One region of the Clostridium fessum genome, then DNA from elsewhere that is predicted to be linked to it. Evidence: predicted binding sites of a transcription regulator. Region 1 holds the regulator's gene; the other holds the start of a gene.
What was found. Region 1 encodes HrcA, which represses chaperone genes, less so after heat shock. Its sites were predicted from a motif close to TGTTAGCACTCNNNNNNNNNGAGTGCTAACA; they were not measured.

Region 1 (8,108 bases):
ATTTTACAGAGCTTGGAAAAGAAGTACAGGACGATATCATTTCCAGAACTTCACATTCCAATATCTGCTAGGAAAAAGAGTGAAATCTGCCGTGTTTCATAAAAAATACGGCAAATCAGCTACCGGGGATGTGCATCATGCGCGGTGGCGGGCAGCAGGCAAGGTGTACTTGACAGGAGGAACAGCGTATGGAATTAAAAGCAAATATTCTTCGGATTGAGCGGTTATCCCTCTCCGATGGGAAGGGAATGCGGACGGTTGTATTTTTTAAGGGCTGTCCCCTGCGCTGTGCCTGGTGTTCGACACCGGAGTCACAGTCGGGGCAGCGGGAAGTCTACTATATGAAAGAGCGCTGCACCGGATGCGGTGCCTGCATCCAGGTCTGTCCGGAACAGGCACTTCGCCGGAGCGAAAAAACGGGAGAGATCGTGAGGGATTACAGCCGCTGTAAACAGTGCTTTCAGTGTGTGGATGCCTGCAATTACCGGGCACAGCAGATCTATGGCAAGGAGATGACCGTAAAAGAGGTAATGCGCGAGATCCAGAAGGATGAGATGTTTTTCTTCTATTCTGGTGGTGGCGTGACACTTTCAGGAGGTGATCTGTTCTGTCAGACGGATTTTGCGGAAGCACTGCTGGAGGCCTGTGATGATGCCTGTATCAATGCGGCGGCAGAGTTAGATATGTTTACTTCGTTTGAAAATGTCAAACGGATCGTGCCGCATCTGCAGATGTTTTATGTGGATGTGAAAACCATGGATCCGGAAAAGCATAAGAAATGGACGGGGCAGGACAATGCCTGTATTCTGGAAAATATCCGCAAATCCGATGCGATCTGCGCGCCGCATTCGATTCATGTCCGTGTGCCGCTGGTAGAAGGAGTCAATGATGATGTGGAAAATATTCGGAAAACGGCGCAGTTATGCCAGGAACTTAAAAATTGTCAGGAATTGGAATTTCTGCCATATCATAGACTGGGGCTTCATGCATACCGGCAGCTGGGGAGAAAATATCAGTTAGAAGAACATACGTCGATGAGTCGTTGGGATGTGTATCAGAAAATGGAATGTCTGTGCGAAACGGATTGGACATTTGATATAGCGATATCGGGATTGGAGGTGTATAAAGCTGGAATAGGAAAAACGGGAGTAACAGAGGAGGTGTTAAAAGCGTAAAATACGATAAAAATTAGTATTGGATAAAAATGGATAATGGGAAAATGCGTACCGTGTAAGATAAGGTTGGTTGGTGAAAAATAGTCTTGCACGGTACGTTTATTTCTATGAATTTTCTATGAATTTCAATTTTCCTCTGGACAAACAAGATGAGTTAGTGTATACTAACTTCATCAGCAGTTAGACAGAGCTAACTTTCGGAGGATAAAATATGAGTGTTGTAATTGTAGGTGGTCATGACCGCATGGTCAGCCAGTACGTGAAAATCTGCAAATCATTTAACTGTAAGGCAAAGGTATTTACACAGATGACGGCGGATTTCGGCAAACAGATCGGAGCGCCGGATCTGCTTGTACTCTTTACAAGCACCGTTTCCCATAAAATGATTCGGACGGCGGTTGATGGTGCAAAGGGAAGCCGGACAGAAGTTGTCCGCTGCCACACCAGCAGCAAAACCGCGTTGGAAGAAATTTTGCAGGAACACTGTGCAGCTTGCTAAGTATTAGATGAAAAATATGAAAAAACAGATTGTATAGTATAGGGGCATCCGCCGGGGAACTGTTCACGGGTAGGCACTTTTGGAACCGATATATTGTTCAATATGGTTTGAAATATTCTTCCAAGTATGGTATTCTAATATATAATATTATGGTAACTGGTCGGAAGCTTGGGCAGATGATTCTGCGGGAGACGGGGAGGCACGAAGCCAGACCGGTTATGTGTTAGAAGTTTGGAGGGAATCACTTTGAAAATACAGCAGTCAGCAGAGGATTATCTGGAAACGATTCTTATGTTAAGCTATCGCAAGCCGATGATCCGTTCGATCGATGTAGTCAATGAGCTGGGGTATTCAAAACCAAGTGTCAGCGTTGCGATGAAGAATCTCCGCGAAAATGGTTATATTTCGATGGATCATGAGGGATATATCACTCTGGAGCCGTCGGGGCGGAAGATCGCGGAGATGATTTATGAGCGTCATACATTGCTGACAAAGCTTTTGGTAGCGTTGGATGTGCCGAGAGAGGTGGCAGTGGAAGATGCCTGCCGCATTGAACATGTGATCAGCCCGCAGAGTTTTGAGGCAATCAAAGAATTTGCAGCCGCGCATCTGGCAAAGATCGAGGAAGCAAACCGGACAGATGAGCCGGAAAAATAGATGGCTGTTTAAGGTTCGGACAGTTATATTCTCATCATAAATTTATAATTGCAGAGGACACGGAAGAGAGACCGCACGCGTGAACGTGGCGGTCTCTTTTTTCATAGGAAATTGCGTCCTAGGAAATTGCGTCCTATGAAACAAAAAACGCTCCGCGAGGATGTGTACTCGCGCGAAGAAGCTTTTCTGTAACTGTTCAGTAGGTCTGCGCATTTACACTTTTCTCAAATAAAAGCGATCAGGCGTTGAGCATCTGCACCGAAAAATCATTAAAAGTACCCAGAACCGCCAGCGTGTAGCTGTAACCGCTGCGAAGCCGGATATTCGTGTTGACGATGGCGAAGCCCGGATTGCTCCGGCGGTAGACGGTCAGCTGGTAGATGCCGGGGATGATGTGCATGTAGCGCGTATAATTCATGTAATCCAGATCGGATACGACCAGACGTCCGTTCAGGTATATATCGATCGGTTCGCGGATGGAGGCGGCATTGTAAAAACGCAGGTGCGCGATCTCTGATGAGGTGGAAAAGAACGGCGAGAGAATGCCCCAGGTCCAGAGCGCGCCATTTGGAGATGGCTTCCAGTTGGAACCGCCGCAGTTTATGCAGCCACCGGTGTTCGGGCTGCCATGATTATTGGACGGCAGGGTGGGCATCACATCCCCGTATGGTCCGAAGCCCGGAGATACCTGAAGATCATTGGATGAGCTGTCCGGATATGTTAAGATAACAGGAGGCTGAGAACTAAATCCAGACTGTGCCGTATCACTGGTTCCAGCTGCTGCCGCATCCGTCTCCGGTGCCGCCGCCGGAGTCGTGTCAGCATCCCCCTCAGGCACTGCTGCTGCATCGTAGTTGTATGTTTCCATAAAAAGATACCTCTTTTCATATTGGCTATATTGCAGTATATGAAGAAGAAAAAAGGAGAGTTACTATTTGCAGGCAGGAATTTTCTGGACTGAAAATCCTGTTCGATACTGTAGAAAAGTGTATTTTGCCGATCTGGAATGCGGAGCATCGGCAAAATTCAGTTATAGTTTACATGATTTGGTGAAAGGTCAAGAATGAAGAAAATAAAAAAGAGACTCGAATCTCGAATCTCTTTCCAGTGACCTGTCCGGGAATCGAACCCGGGTTTACGCCGTGAGAGGGCGTCGTCTTGACCGCTTGACCAACAGGCCATATTTAATTTTATTCAATCGAGGCGACGTGATTCGAACACGCGACCTCTGCGTCCCGAACGCAGCGCTCTACCAAACTGAGCCACGCCTCGATATGATTTTCTCGCTTTTGAAGCGGTGCTCATCAGCGACTCCTATATACTATCACGCCTTCAAAAAAAATGCAAGCGTTTTTTTGAAAAAAATTGAAAAAGTTTTAAAAAATTGAAAAAACCCTTTAAAATCAATATTTTCACGCTTTTAACTTATATTTCGAAATTATTATGAATAACGTAAGAAAGCGAAAGGATGATTAAAGTCTTGCTAAGGATGCGCCGAAACTCTTTTCATTTTGGATAAAAAGAATAAAATGGGGAACAAAGCATAGTGAGCTTGCATTGAAAAATGAATGAGTCAGGAGGAATTAAGTATGAACATCATCGCAGCCATCTTATTTGGAATATATGGAGTGATCGGAGGCGTGAGTACCGTCGTATGTACCGTAAGCATTCCGGGTATCATTATTTGGAAAATTTACCGGAAAACGAAATATCATAAGGCGCTGACGGATTAAGTAAAATAAGGGTAACTGTTCAGTAGGTCTGTGCATTTACTGCGCTGACCGTACGAAAACATGGGCTAGCAGGCAAAAATCCCATTGCCGTAGGCAATTTTTAATGGATTTTTGCGCGTGACTGTGAAGGTACTGAACAGTTACAAATAAGAATTATAAAAAAAGGGTCTTGCAGGTAAAAGATTTTCTATCTGCAAGACCCTTTTTTGCTTAAAATTAATGTAATTATCGGACAATATAGACATCGGCGCTTCTCTTTCCATACTGCAGTGCCTGACTGTGGGAATTGAAGAAGATGTCCAGTTTGTTTCCGCGGATGCCGCTGCCGCTGTCCTCAACGGTATAGACAACGCCGTTGATGCGGAGTTTAGTTCCGAGTGGGAATACGCGCAAGTCGGCGGAAATGGTATGTCCTGCCTGTGGAATGGTGCCGGATTTAGTGCGGTTCTTTCCGCCACGGCAGCATCTGCGGCAGCTGCAGTAAGCAGTTGTCGTAAATCGTCCGGCGTAGATTTCAGCAGGTGCCTCTGCTTCCTGTGCCTCGGCAGCAGCATTTGTGTCAGTATTTTCAGTCGTTGCAGCTTCGTCAGCGTTCTCTGCCTCCACTTGTGCAGACTCATTTGAAAATGCAGCGACTTCTGCCTCGGAAGAGTTCGTATCAGCTGCTTCTTCCGCAGCAGCGTTTGTCTGCTTTCTAATCAGCTCCGGATCGGAAGCCGGACCAGATGGTGTCTGGGCTGCTTCGGTGGAAGTGCCGTTTGTTTCTTCACCGGCTGCCGCATCTATTTGGGAGACAAGCTCGGTTCCGGCATCTGTGGCTGCCAGTGTATTCATGGTGCCTGCCATGAGACAGACCAGGCTCATTGCCGTTGTGGCAAGTCCGCGCCGCATGGTGTTCATCATATTCATCAAATAAAAACCTCTCATTTCAATTTAGATTCATTTGTCTCACCGCAACGATTGTGTATCTCACAAATATTGCAATGCGTTTACAAATGTTATAATTTGTTACTATTATATTACAAAAATGTTAAATGTCAAGCCGGAGAGCCGGAAATAGGGCTCTGGGAGCGGTCGGAGGTTCGACAAGCCGAAAGCTTGTTCGGACGCAAACAGGAAAGCGGGTGAGTGAGTTTCTACCTATAGAAAGTGTGAAAATCAGCGTGCCTAAAAACAGGGTATGCAGAATGAAAAATTTTATTCGAAAAAAGAAGAAAAAAATTTTTTTAAAAACCGAAAAAAATCATTGACAAATACTTGCGTAAGTAATATAGTATGAACTGTAGATATTAGCACTCTGATAGATTGAGTGCTAACAGAAAACTTCCAGAGCGGGTTTAAGAGACCGGCGGAAGCGGATGCACGGAAGGAGAGATTGGATGGAACTGGATGAGAGAAAAGAAAAGATTTTGAAAGCGATTATCCAGAACTATCTGGAGACCGGAGAGCCGGTTGGTTCCAGAACGATCTCCAAGTATTCCGATTTGAAACTCAGTTCGGCGACGATTCGAAATGAGATGTCGGATCTGGAAGAACTGGGATATATCATTCAGCCGCACACATCGGCAGGCCGGATTCCTTCGGATAAAGGATATCGTTTCTATGTAGATCAGTTGATTCATGAGAAAGAGACGGAGGTCACGCAGGTGCGTGATATGGTCATCCAGAGAGTGGATCGGGTGGAGCTTCTGTTAAAGCAGATGGCAAAGCTTTTGGCAAGCAATACGAATTATGCGACGCTGATCAGCGGACCGCAGTATCACCAGACGAAGATCAAGTTTATACAGCTTTCCAGAGTGGAAACCGGGAAACTCCTGATTGTCACTGTTTTAGAAGGCAACATTATCAAGAACTCGATTGTGACACTTGATGCGGAACTGACCGATGAGGACATCCTGAATCTGAATATTCTTTTAAATAGCGGTCTCAACGGATTGACGATGGAGCAGATTAATCTGGATGTCATTACCCGGATGAAAGGGCAGGCAGGTGAGCGCAGCCACATCGTGGATGTGGTACTAAGCGAGGTGGCCGAGGCGATTCGTTCCGGCGAGGAAGATTTACAGATTTACACAGAAGGTACGACGAACATTTTCAAATATCCGGAACTGAGCGATGGTGCGAAAGCCAGCCAGCTCATCGGGACACTGGAGCAGAAAGACCTCTGGAGAGAGATTCTTACCGAGGACGATGCGGACAGCGATAAGAAAAATGAGATTCAGGTCTACATCGGAAGTGAGACACAGGTGCAGTCGATGAAGGACTGCAGTATCGTTACTGCCAATTATGAATTGGGGGACGGACTTCGGGGAACGATAGGAATCGTTGGACCGAAACGAATGGATTATGACAAAGTTGTATCGACCCTGCGCTCATTAAAGAGCCAGCTCGATCAGACATTCAATCATAAAGATACCGAGTAGCACGGATGTGCAAAATAAAGAGGTGAGAGACATGGCAAAGACAGAGATAGATTCCAAAGCAGCCGAGGCAGCAAATGAGGAGCAGGTAAAAGAAACAGAAACCCAGGCAGAAGCTGAGGCAGTGAAGGAAAAGGAAGCTTCTTCGGAAGACGCACAAGCGCCGGAGGGAGAAAAAGAGAAAAAAGGATTTTTCTCCAAAAAGAAGGATAAGAAAGATGAGCAGATCGAGGAGCTGACGGATCGCCTGAAGCGCACGATGGCTGAATTTGACAATTTCCGAAAACGAACGGAGAAAGAAAAATCAGCGATGTATGAGATTGGCGCAAAGGACATCATCGAGAAGATTCTCCCGGTGGTGGACAATTTCGAGCGTGGTCTGGCGACCATCCCGGAGGGCGAAGAAAAAAGTGCTTTCGCCGAGGGCATGGATAAGGTTTACAAGCAGCTCGTAAAAACACTGGGTGATGCAGGTGTAAAGCCAATCGAAGCGGTTGGTCAGCCATTTGATCCGAACTTCCACAATGCAGTGATGCATATTGAGGATGAAAACCTGGGTGAGAATGTGGTAGCCGAGGAGTTCCAGAAAGGCTATGTATACCGCGACAGCGTGGTTCGCCACAGCATGGTAAAAGTGGCAAATTAAAATAGGTAACACGTAAACAGCTGGCACCCAGAATTCGGTGCTGGTGGTTGATTTGATATAATATAGACAGACAGGCGGCAGAATTTAACTCCCATGGGGAGAAAGAGAACTGCCAGAAAAAGATAATTTCAGGAGGAAATAACTATGAGCAAGATTATCGGTATTGACTTAGGTACAACAAACAGTTGTGTAGCCGTTATGGAAGGTGGTAAACCGGTTGTTATCGCAAATACAGAAGGTATCCGTACCACACCGTCCGTTGTGGCATTTACAAAGACAGGCGAGAGACTGGTCGGCGAGCCGGCAAAGCGTCAGGCAGTTACCAACGCTGAGAAGACCATTTCTTCTATCAAGAGACACATGGGCAGCGACTACAAAGTAACCATTGATGACAAGAAATATACGCCGCAGGAGATTTCCGCGATGATTCTGCAGAAGCTGAAAGCAGATGCAGAGAGCTACTTGGGCGAGAAGGTAAACGAGGCAGTTATTACTGTTCCGGCTTACTTCAACGACGCACAGCGTCAGGCAACCAAGGATGCAGGTAAGATCGCTGGTCTGGATGTAAAGAGAATTATCAACGAGCCGACGGCAGCAGCGCTTGCGTATGGCCTTGATAATGAGAAAGAGCAGAAGATCATGGTATATGACTTAGGTGGCGGTACATTCGATGTTTCCATCATCGAGATCGGTGACGGCGTTATCGAGGTTCTGGCAACCAACGGCGATACACATCTGGGCGGCGATGATTTCGATAACCGTATTACCCAGTGGATGATCGACGAGTTCAAGAAAGCAGAGGGTGTAGACCTTTCCGCTGATAAGATGGCGCTTCAGAGACTGAAAGAAGCAGCTGAGAAAGCGAAAAAAGAGCTTTCTTCCGCAACTACAACCAATATCAACCTTCCGTTCATCACTGCAACCAGCGAGGGACCGAAGCATCTGGATATGAACCTGACCAGAGCTAAATTTGATGAA
Region 2 (8,108 bases), on a different contig from region 1:
TCTGCTACCTCTTCCAGATGTGTCTCCAGCTCATCCCGATCCCAGCTCCGGATTTTCCAACTGCACCTCTCTGCCTCCTTTGTATCCAGTACCTCTTCTCCTTCTTCAAACTGAAAAATCAGTACATTCCGGCAATGTCTGAGACGAAGACTATTTTCTATCAGTTTCGTCTTTCCGCTGCCCAGAAACCCTTCTACGATATAAACCGGTGTTGTCATCGTCCCATCTCCTTTCCTTTGATTCCAAGAGCTGCCACAAAGCACGCGACTTCCAGAAGTACAATTGTACCACCCGGTTTTGTTCCCCAATAGTACGAGATAAACAATCCAAGAATCGTTGTCCCGACCGCTGCCAAAACAGACCACAGAACCGTCATCCGATAACTGTTTCCCATCTGCATTCCAAACGCTACCGGAACCACCAGCATCGAAGAAATAATTAAGGTTCCCACGGTTCTTGATGCGATCGATACGGTACATGCTGTTAAAACAGTAAATAGAAAATTCACCTTACGCACCGGAACTCCCGAGATTCTGGCTGCATTTTCATCAAATCCTATATAAAAAAGTTCCTTCCGAAATAAAATAAGAAGCAGCAGTACCGCTGCGCTGACAGCACATACCCCCAAAAGTTCCGCTGTGCTGATTGACACGATACTTCCAAACAAAAAGCTGTTAAAGTTAGCACTGTTTTTAACAAATCCGGACAATACTCCGGCAAGACCTATTCCAGCAGACATAACGATCGCAATCGCATTTTCTGAATACCGGGGAAGACGACGCCGAATCGCCTCAATTGCCAGCGCTGCCACCACACAGATACCGCCTGCTCCGGCTACCGGGTTGATTCCAAACAGCATTCCGATCGCTACCCCTGCTAAAGAAGCATGGGCCAGTGCATCTCCCACCATCGACATCCGTTTAAGTACTACCGTCATGCCAATCAGCGGCGTAATAACAGCCAGCAAAATTCCTACTAAAAATGCCCTCTGCATAAATCCATACTCGAAAATACTCATTTTTCCTCTACCCCTCCTTCTTCCATCTTAAAAAAGCGATTTGCTCCGGAAAATACAGCTTGATTTCCGTGGGTAATCAAAAAAATTGTCATCGCCCCTTCTTGATTTCTGCGTTTTAATACCGCTGCCAACTGCCGAAGGGACTCCTGATCCACTCCGACAGCCGGTTCGTCCAGAAGGAGAAGCTGAGGTTTGGAAATCAACACACGTGCCAACATAACCCGTTGCTGCTGGCCACCGGAAAGTTCCCCTATCCGCCGGTTTAACGCATCTTTCATTCCCATTTCTTCCAATGTCCGGCATATTCTTTCCTTTTTATCTTTAACAGCCCACTTTTTCCAGAATGGATGATACATTCCGGTTTCCATGATTTCCTCCACCGTTGCCGAGAAAAATGCGTTGCGGCTGGTTCCATTTTGCGGCATATAGCCGATGCGGATTCGATGAAGCGCTGCTGTCAAAGAATCACTTCCTGCTATCACAACCCTTCCTTTTGCCGACTCCAACTCTCCCGACAATACTTTCATCAATGTGCTTTTACCGCTTCCATTTTCCCCTGTCAGCACTGCATAATCGCCCTGCCGGATTGAAAAATTTAAATTATGTAACACTCTGCGGTTCCCATATTCAAATGAAAGATGATCTACATCCACTATCTTCATGCCCGCTCCCTTTTCTTTACTGATTCAGTGCTTCCACCAATGTCTCAAGATTTGATTCCATTACAGAAAAATAATCCGCCCCTGCTTTTAATTCCTCATCACTAAGCCCTTCTAATGGATTTAACATCTTTGTCTGCGCTCCGATTTCTTTTGCAATCGTTTCCGATATCTTCGGACTTACCAGCTCCTCAAAGAAGATGGTCTTAACCTGATGTTTTTTTGCAAAATCCACAATCTCCTTCATCCGGGCTGCATCCGGTTCTGAATCTGCGGATAATCCTTCGATTCCGCTCTGGTTTAAACCGTATGCCTGGCACAGATACCCAAATGCCTGATGTGCAGCTATCACATCCCGTGTTTTCACATCCGATAATTTTTCCTGATACTCTGCATCCAGATCATCCAGCTTCTTCGCATAGGTCTGGTAGTTTTTCTCATAATACTCCTGATGATCTGGATCCGCTGATACAAGTGCATCTTTTATATTTTCCATTTCCTTCTTCGCATTTTCCGGCGCTAACCACACATGGGGGTCATAGGTAATCTCTTCTGCATGCTCATCCTTCTCTCCGTTTTCTTCCTCCTCATGCTCTGAGCCTTCCAGCAGATCAATTCCCGTAGATGCTTCCACCGCAATCAGGTTTTTATTGTCCAGCGACGTAAGCACATCGGCAGCCCAGTGCTCCATTCCGGCTCCGTTGTATATAAAAATATCTGCCTCTTCCAACTTCTTGATGTCAGAAGCTGCCGGTTCCCAGTCATGAGGTTCCGTTCCCGCCGGCACCATATTCGTCACCTCCACCCGATCGCCGCCTATCTTTTGGGCAAAATCATACATCGGATAAAAGCTCGCCATGACCTTTAACTTGTCTCCATCGATGCTTATTACATCCGTCTCTGTTTCCCCGCTTCCGTCTTTCTCCTCCTGTTCGGTCTCTATATCGGACGATTCCACCGCCCTTCCGGCACAGCCCGTCATCCACACGAGTGCAGAGATTGCTATCATTCCCATAAACACACTTTTCTTTTTCATTCTGTCTGCTCCTTTCAGCTGTAGGTTATCGCATAGCATTTGCAGAAGCACCTGCCTGTCAACAGCAGGCTTTGTGTCTTCTGCTCTACACATTAATAAATGCAAGTAATTTGCGTTTATTAATATAGCACCTTTTTTTTACATCGTCAAGATTAATTTGCAAATGAGTTGCATTTTATTCTTATGCGGCTTGACGCTTCCTCCCTTCACCGCTAAAATAGGAGCTAACAGACAAAGGAGATATTGCCGTATGACTTCGATCCGAAAACCATATACAACCAAAACAAGGACTGAGATTCTCGAATACCTGAAAGAGCACGCTTCCAGCACGGTAAGCGTTGCCGATATACAAAATTATCTGAAAGAAAAACGGGCAGAAACCAATACTACCACCATTTACCGATTTTTAGACAAACTGTGCCGAGAGCACATCGTTATCAAATATCCAGATGCTGAAAATGACAAAGCCGTTTACCAATATGCCGGAGAAGGTGCCCACTGTATGGAGCATCTTCATCTTAAATGTACCCGCTGCGGACGCCTGTTTCACCTTGACTGCGATTTCATGGATGAACTCCGTCAGCATCTCCTAGAAGAGCATGGCTTTCTGCTCCAATGCAGCGGTGATCTGCTGCATGGCCTCTGCCAGGAATGCGCCGCCAAAGAAGGTTCTGAAAAAGAGCTTTAATGTTCCTGTATTTTTTAGTATACTGGTAGCATATGCACACGAATTTACCGGAAAACGGCCGTTTGAGGCGGATTTTCCCATTACCGCATATCAATATCTTTTGGAGGATTTTATCATGTCTGAAATCACAGGACGCAATGTCGGCAAAACCTGCCGCACTCATTACAAAGGAACCTTTAATGACGGAACACAGTTTGATTCTTCCTACGATCGTGGCGAACCCCTTGAGTTTGTCTGCGGTGCCGGTCAGATGATCAAAGGCTTCGATGCCGCTGTCGCTGATATGGAAGTAGGCGAGATGAAAGAGATTCACCTGATGCCGGAGGAAGCTTACGGCATGCCGGATCCGAACGCCATTCTGGAACTGGAGATCGCTAAACTGCCAGGTTCCGAGGAACTGGAAGTTGGACAGCAGGTATACTTAACCAACCAGATGGGACAGCCGTTCCCGGTCAAGGTTATCGCAAAGAATGAGGTAAATATCACGTTTGATGCCAATCATGAGATGGCTGGTAAGGAGCTTAACTTTAAGATTGAGCTGGTTGAAGTAAAATAACCGTAACACAACTGCCCTTACATTATAACAACACGCGCCGTCAGCGCCCATCCCGGGAGCTGGCGGTATTTTTTCTTGACAAATTCTCACTCCTCCACTATAATTACCCACGGTAATTATCACAAGTAACTATTTGATAAGGAGACTTTCCATATGACCATCGAAACAATCAAGCGGATGTTGGACGCCTGTTATCAGGGCAAACGAATCCGGGATATGCTTCCGCCGCTGCCGAAGGGAGTCACTTCCTCCTATATTCAATATCTGGATGTCATCCAGTCGCTGGAGCGAAACGGCATCCATGTAAAAATATCGGACATCAGCGATGCGCTGAACCTGCCTCGCCCAGGCGTGACCCGGACTGTCAAGGAGATGGAAGCGGGCGGTTATCTCCAAAAGAAAACCTCGCAGAACGACGGGCGTGTTACCTACATTTCCATCACCGAAGCGGGCAGGACGCTCTCACAGACGTATGACACCGAATACTTCAGCGCGCTCGCCCCGTCTTTAGACACCATTACTGAGGAGGACGCCCGCCAGATGATTCAGACGATGGAGACATTTTATCAGATTATGTGCAAACGGAGGGATTCCCATGAATAATGATAAAGCTGATTTTACACAGGGCAGTATCCTGAAAAAACTGATCGCTTTCATGATTCCGGTGCTCGGTGCACTGATTCTGCAGGCGGCATACGGCGCGGTCGATCTGCTGGTGGTTGGACGGTTCGGTTCGACCTCCGGTCTTTCCGCCGTTTCGACGGGCAGCCAGGTCTTAAACCTCGTCACCTTCGTCGTAATTCAGTTCGCTATGGGTATCACCGTTTTGATCGCCCGCTATCTCGGTGAAAAGAAACCGCAGCAGATCGGCGCAGTTGTCGGCGGAGCTTCGATTGTATTTACGATCATTTCCGCCGTTTTATTCGTCGTCATGGTCTTTTTTGCCCGCCCGATCGCCATTCTCATGCAGGCACCCGAGGCGGCGGTGGATCAGACCGCCAGCTACATCCGCATCTGCGGAGGCGGCATTTTCTTCATCGTCGCCTACAACCTGCTGTCCTCCATCTTCCGCGGGCTCGGTGACAGCCAGTCACCGCTTCTCTTTGTCCTGGTTGCCTGCATCGTCAATGTGATCGGCGACCTCGCACTGGTAGCTGGTCTTCATATGGACGCCGCCGGTGCCGCCATCGCGACCGTCTCCGCGCAGGCGCTCAGCGTTATTTTCGCGATTATTCTTTTAATTAAGAAAACTCTGCCATTTACGATCACCCGGCACGATTTCCGCTTCAACACCCAGTGTCCGAAATTTCTTTCCATCGGACTGCCGCTGGCGCTTCAGGAATTTTTAACCCAGCTTTCCTTCTTAGCCCTGTGCGCCTTTGTCAATCGACTGGGACTGGAAGCGTCCTCCGGTTACGGTGTAGCATGCAAAATCGTCAATTTCGCCATGCTTGTCCCGAGCGCCCTGATGCAGTCGATGGCTTCCTTCGTCTCCCAAAACGTGGGGGCAGGGAAAGTCAAACGTGCCAGGCACACCCTTTTTACGGGAATCGGCGTCGGTCTGTGCGTCGGCTGTATCGTCTTTACCCTGGTTCTCCTAAAAGGCGATGTCCTGTCCGGCTTCTTCTCGACGGATGCGGCGGTCATCCAGAACAGCTATGATTACCTGAAAGGATTCGCACTCGAGTCCATCGTGACCGCGGTTCTGTTCAGCATGATCGGATATTTCAACGGAAATAACCAGACACTTTGGGTTATGACACAGGGACTCATCCAGACACTTCTGGTGCGTCTCCCGCTAGCGTATTTCATGAGTATCCAGCCGGATGCCAGCCTGACCAAGATCGGTCTCGCAGCCCCCGTTTCTACGATCGTCGGCATTGTACTAAATATCGGATATTATATCTACTGGACCCGGAAACAGCAGCACCCGCCAGTAGAAGAAATCATATAAAAACACAGGAACTGCTCCGTAACAGGCAGGCACTTTCAGAGCGAAGGTGTCTGCCTGTTATCGTCACGGCACTTTCGGTTTCAAAAGTGCCTATCCTTGAATAATTGCGCTGTTCACAAAATCTTCACAGAAAATTAGCACTCACCTCTTGACAGTGCTAATTATGTGTGTTATATTACAGCTAGAACAAAGGAGAGGAACAAGGAAATGAGAACAAGCTTGTTGCCGCCGATGTTTTCACATAGATGTTAAGATGTTACTGGGCACGTATGCGTGAACAGTAACGTTAAGATAATACGAAAAGGAGAGATGACTTATGTATATGCCGAGTATTTTTAATAATAGTGTATTTGATAACTTTGATAACTGGATGGATTTTTCCTTCCCAAGCTTTAACCAGAGACTGTATGGTGCTTCCTCTTCCCAGCTGATGAAGACGGATGTCAAGGAAACCGATAAGGATTATGAAGTTTCCATCGACCTGCCGGGCTTTAAGAAAGAAGAGCTCCAGATTGAACTAAAAGATGGTTATCTGACCGTCAGCGGTTCGAAGGAAGTTTCTTCCACGGAAGAGCCGAAGGAAAATCAGAAGGATGCCAAAACCACAGAGTCGGATGCTTCCAAGAAAGATGATAAAGCCGAGCAGAAGCCGGTTAAATACATCCGTCAGGAACGTTACAGCGGAAACGTAAGCAGAAGCTTCTACGTCGGCGAGAACCTAGAGGAAAAGGATATCCATGCCAAATTTGAAAATGGCACTCTGACCCTGACCTTCCCGAAAGAGCTGAAAAAGAAAGCAGCTGAAGAGAAACATTTCGTTTCCATCGAAGGTTAATATAAAAACGGCTGTGGCTCACACCTGATAATATCAGCAGCCAGTTTAGAAGCTGTCGCAGGAATGCGGCAGCTTCTATCATACCCAATCTTTTATCATAACCTAAATAATTGAAACCTAAATCACTGCACATACGGAGGTGATAATCGATGGCAGAGAAAAGAGACTATTATGACATACTGGGGATAAAACGGGATGCCAGTGCGGAGACGATCAAAAAAGCATTCCGGAAACTTGCCAAAAAGTATCACCCGGATTCCAATGCCGGTAATCCCCAGGCAGAGCAGATGTTTAAGGATGTCAACGAAGCCTACTCCATCTTAAGTGATCCGGAGAAGCGAAAACTCTACGATCGCTTCGGTCACGCTGCGTTTGACCCGAACAGTGCCGCATACGGCACAACTGGCGGTTCCGGCGCTTCTGGAGATCCATTTGGCTCTGGCTTCGGCGGTGCCGGTCAAGGTGGTGCCTGGCATTACCAGAGTGGTCCGGGCGGTTACGCAGAGTACCATTTCACTGGGGATGACATGGGCGATATGGGTGACATTTTCGGAGATATGTTTGGCGGTATGTTCCGCGGCAAGAGTTCGGGTGGCAGCTCCCGCAGCCGCCATTTTACGGGCGGATCTGGGGCTAATTTTACCAGCGGTTCCGATTTTGGTGGTTCCAGCGCTCATTTTGGCGGCGGTTCTAGCTTCGGCGGCAGCCAGAGCTTTTACGGTGCTGGCTTTCAGGAGAAAGGTTCTGACCTCACGTCCGAAGTAACCGTAAGTTTCGATGAAGCAGTATCCGGCTGTGAGAAAATCATTACCCTGCAGAACCCACAGACCGGCAAGCGCCAGTCTTTACAGGTTCACATCCCAGCGGGCATCGATACCGGTAAATCTATCCGTCTGAAAGGAAAGGGCATGCCGGGAACGGGCGGCGGCGAGGCGGGCGATCTTCTTTTAAATATCACCGTCACCGCAAAACCGGGATGGGAGCGCAAGGAGATGGACGTTTACTCGACCGTCCGCATTCCGTTTACCACCGCAGTCTTCGGCGGTGAGGCGCTGGTTTCCACCCTGTACGGCAATGTCCTGTGCAAGATCGCAGCCGGGACGCAGTCGGGAACCAAGATTAAATTAAAGGGAAAAGGCGTTGTTTCCATGAAGAATCCGTCCATCCATGGTGATCAGTACGTGACAGTTCAGATCGATGTTCCGAACCATCTGACCCCTGAGGCAGAACAGAAACTTCGCGAATTTGAACACGCCTGTGGACTGGATAAAAATGGCCACGGCGGACATAACGGCAGGAGCGCAGCTTGACGGCTCCTGCCGTTTTTATCTCAGTCGAGAAGACTCCCACCTCTTCAGGTGG

Region 2: a site for HrcA is predicted at 6,044-6,074, ahead of PG862_RS12475 (Hsp20/alpha crystallin family protein). Genes of this name have one in related genera too.

The regions. Positions count from the first base shown of each region.
Region 1 is NZ_JAQEQF010000004.1:126,535-134,642, forward strand. It holds gene PG862_RS06900 (glycyl radical protein) at 1-71, shown strand, start outside; gene PG862_RS06905 (glycyl-radical enzyme activating protein) at 189-1,175, shown strand; gene PG862_RS06910 (DUF2325 domain-containing protein) at 1,387-1,674, shown strand; gene PG862_RS06915 (metal-dependent transcriptional regulator) at 1,921-2,331, shown strand; gene PG862_RS06920 (DUF4397 domain-containing protein) at 2,570-3,199, opposite strand; tRNA gene PG862_RS06925 (tRNA-Glu) at 3,440-3,511, opposite strand; tRNA gene PG862_RS06930 (tRNA-Pro) at 3,530-3,603, opposite strand; gene PG862_RS06935 (hypothetical protein) at 3,921-4,064, shown strand; gene PG862_RS06940 (3D domain-containing protein) at 4,290-4,973, opposite strand; gene hrcA (heat-inducible transcriptional repressor HrcA) at 5,444-6,487, shown strand; gene grpE (nucleotide exchange factor GrpE) at 6,519-7,130, shown strand; gene dnaK (molecular chaperone DnaK) at 7,275-8,108, shown strand, end outside.
Region 2 is NZ_JAQEQF010000010.1:86,276-94,383, reverse strand. It holds gene PG862_RS12515 (permease) at 1-218, opposite strand, end outside; gene PG862_RS12510 (metal ABC transporter permease) at 215-1,018, opposite strand; gene PG862_RS12505 (metal ABC transporter ATP-binding protein) at 1,015-1,680, opposite strand; gene PG862_RS12500 (metal ABC transporter substrate-binding protein) at 1,697-2,713, opposite strand; gene PG862_RS12495 (Fur family transcriptional regulator) at 2,964-3,401, shown strand; gene PG862_RS12490 (FKBP-type peptidyl-prolyl cis-trans isomerase) at 3,517-3,957, shown strand; gene PG862_RS12485 (MarR family winged helix-turn-helix transcriptional regulator) at 4,111-4,560, shown strand; gene PG862_RS12480 (MATE family efflux transporter) at 4,553-5,911, shown strand; gene PG862_RS12475 (Hsp20/alpha crystallin family protein) at 6,228-6,746, shown strand; gene PG862_RS12470 (J domain-containing protein) at 6,896-8,056, shown strand.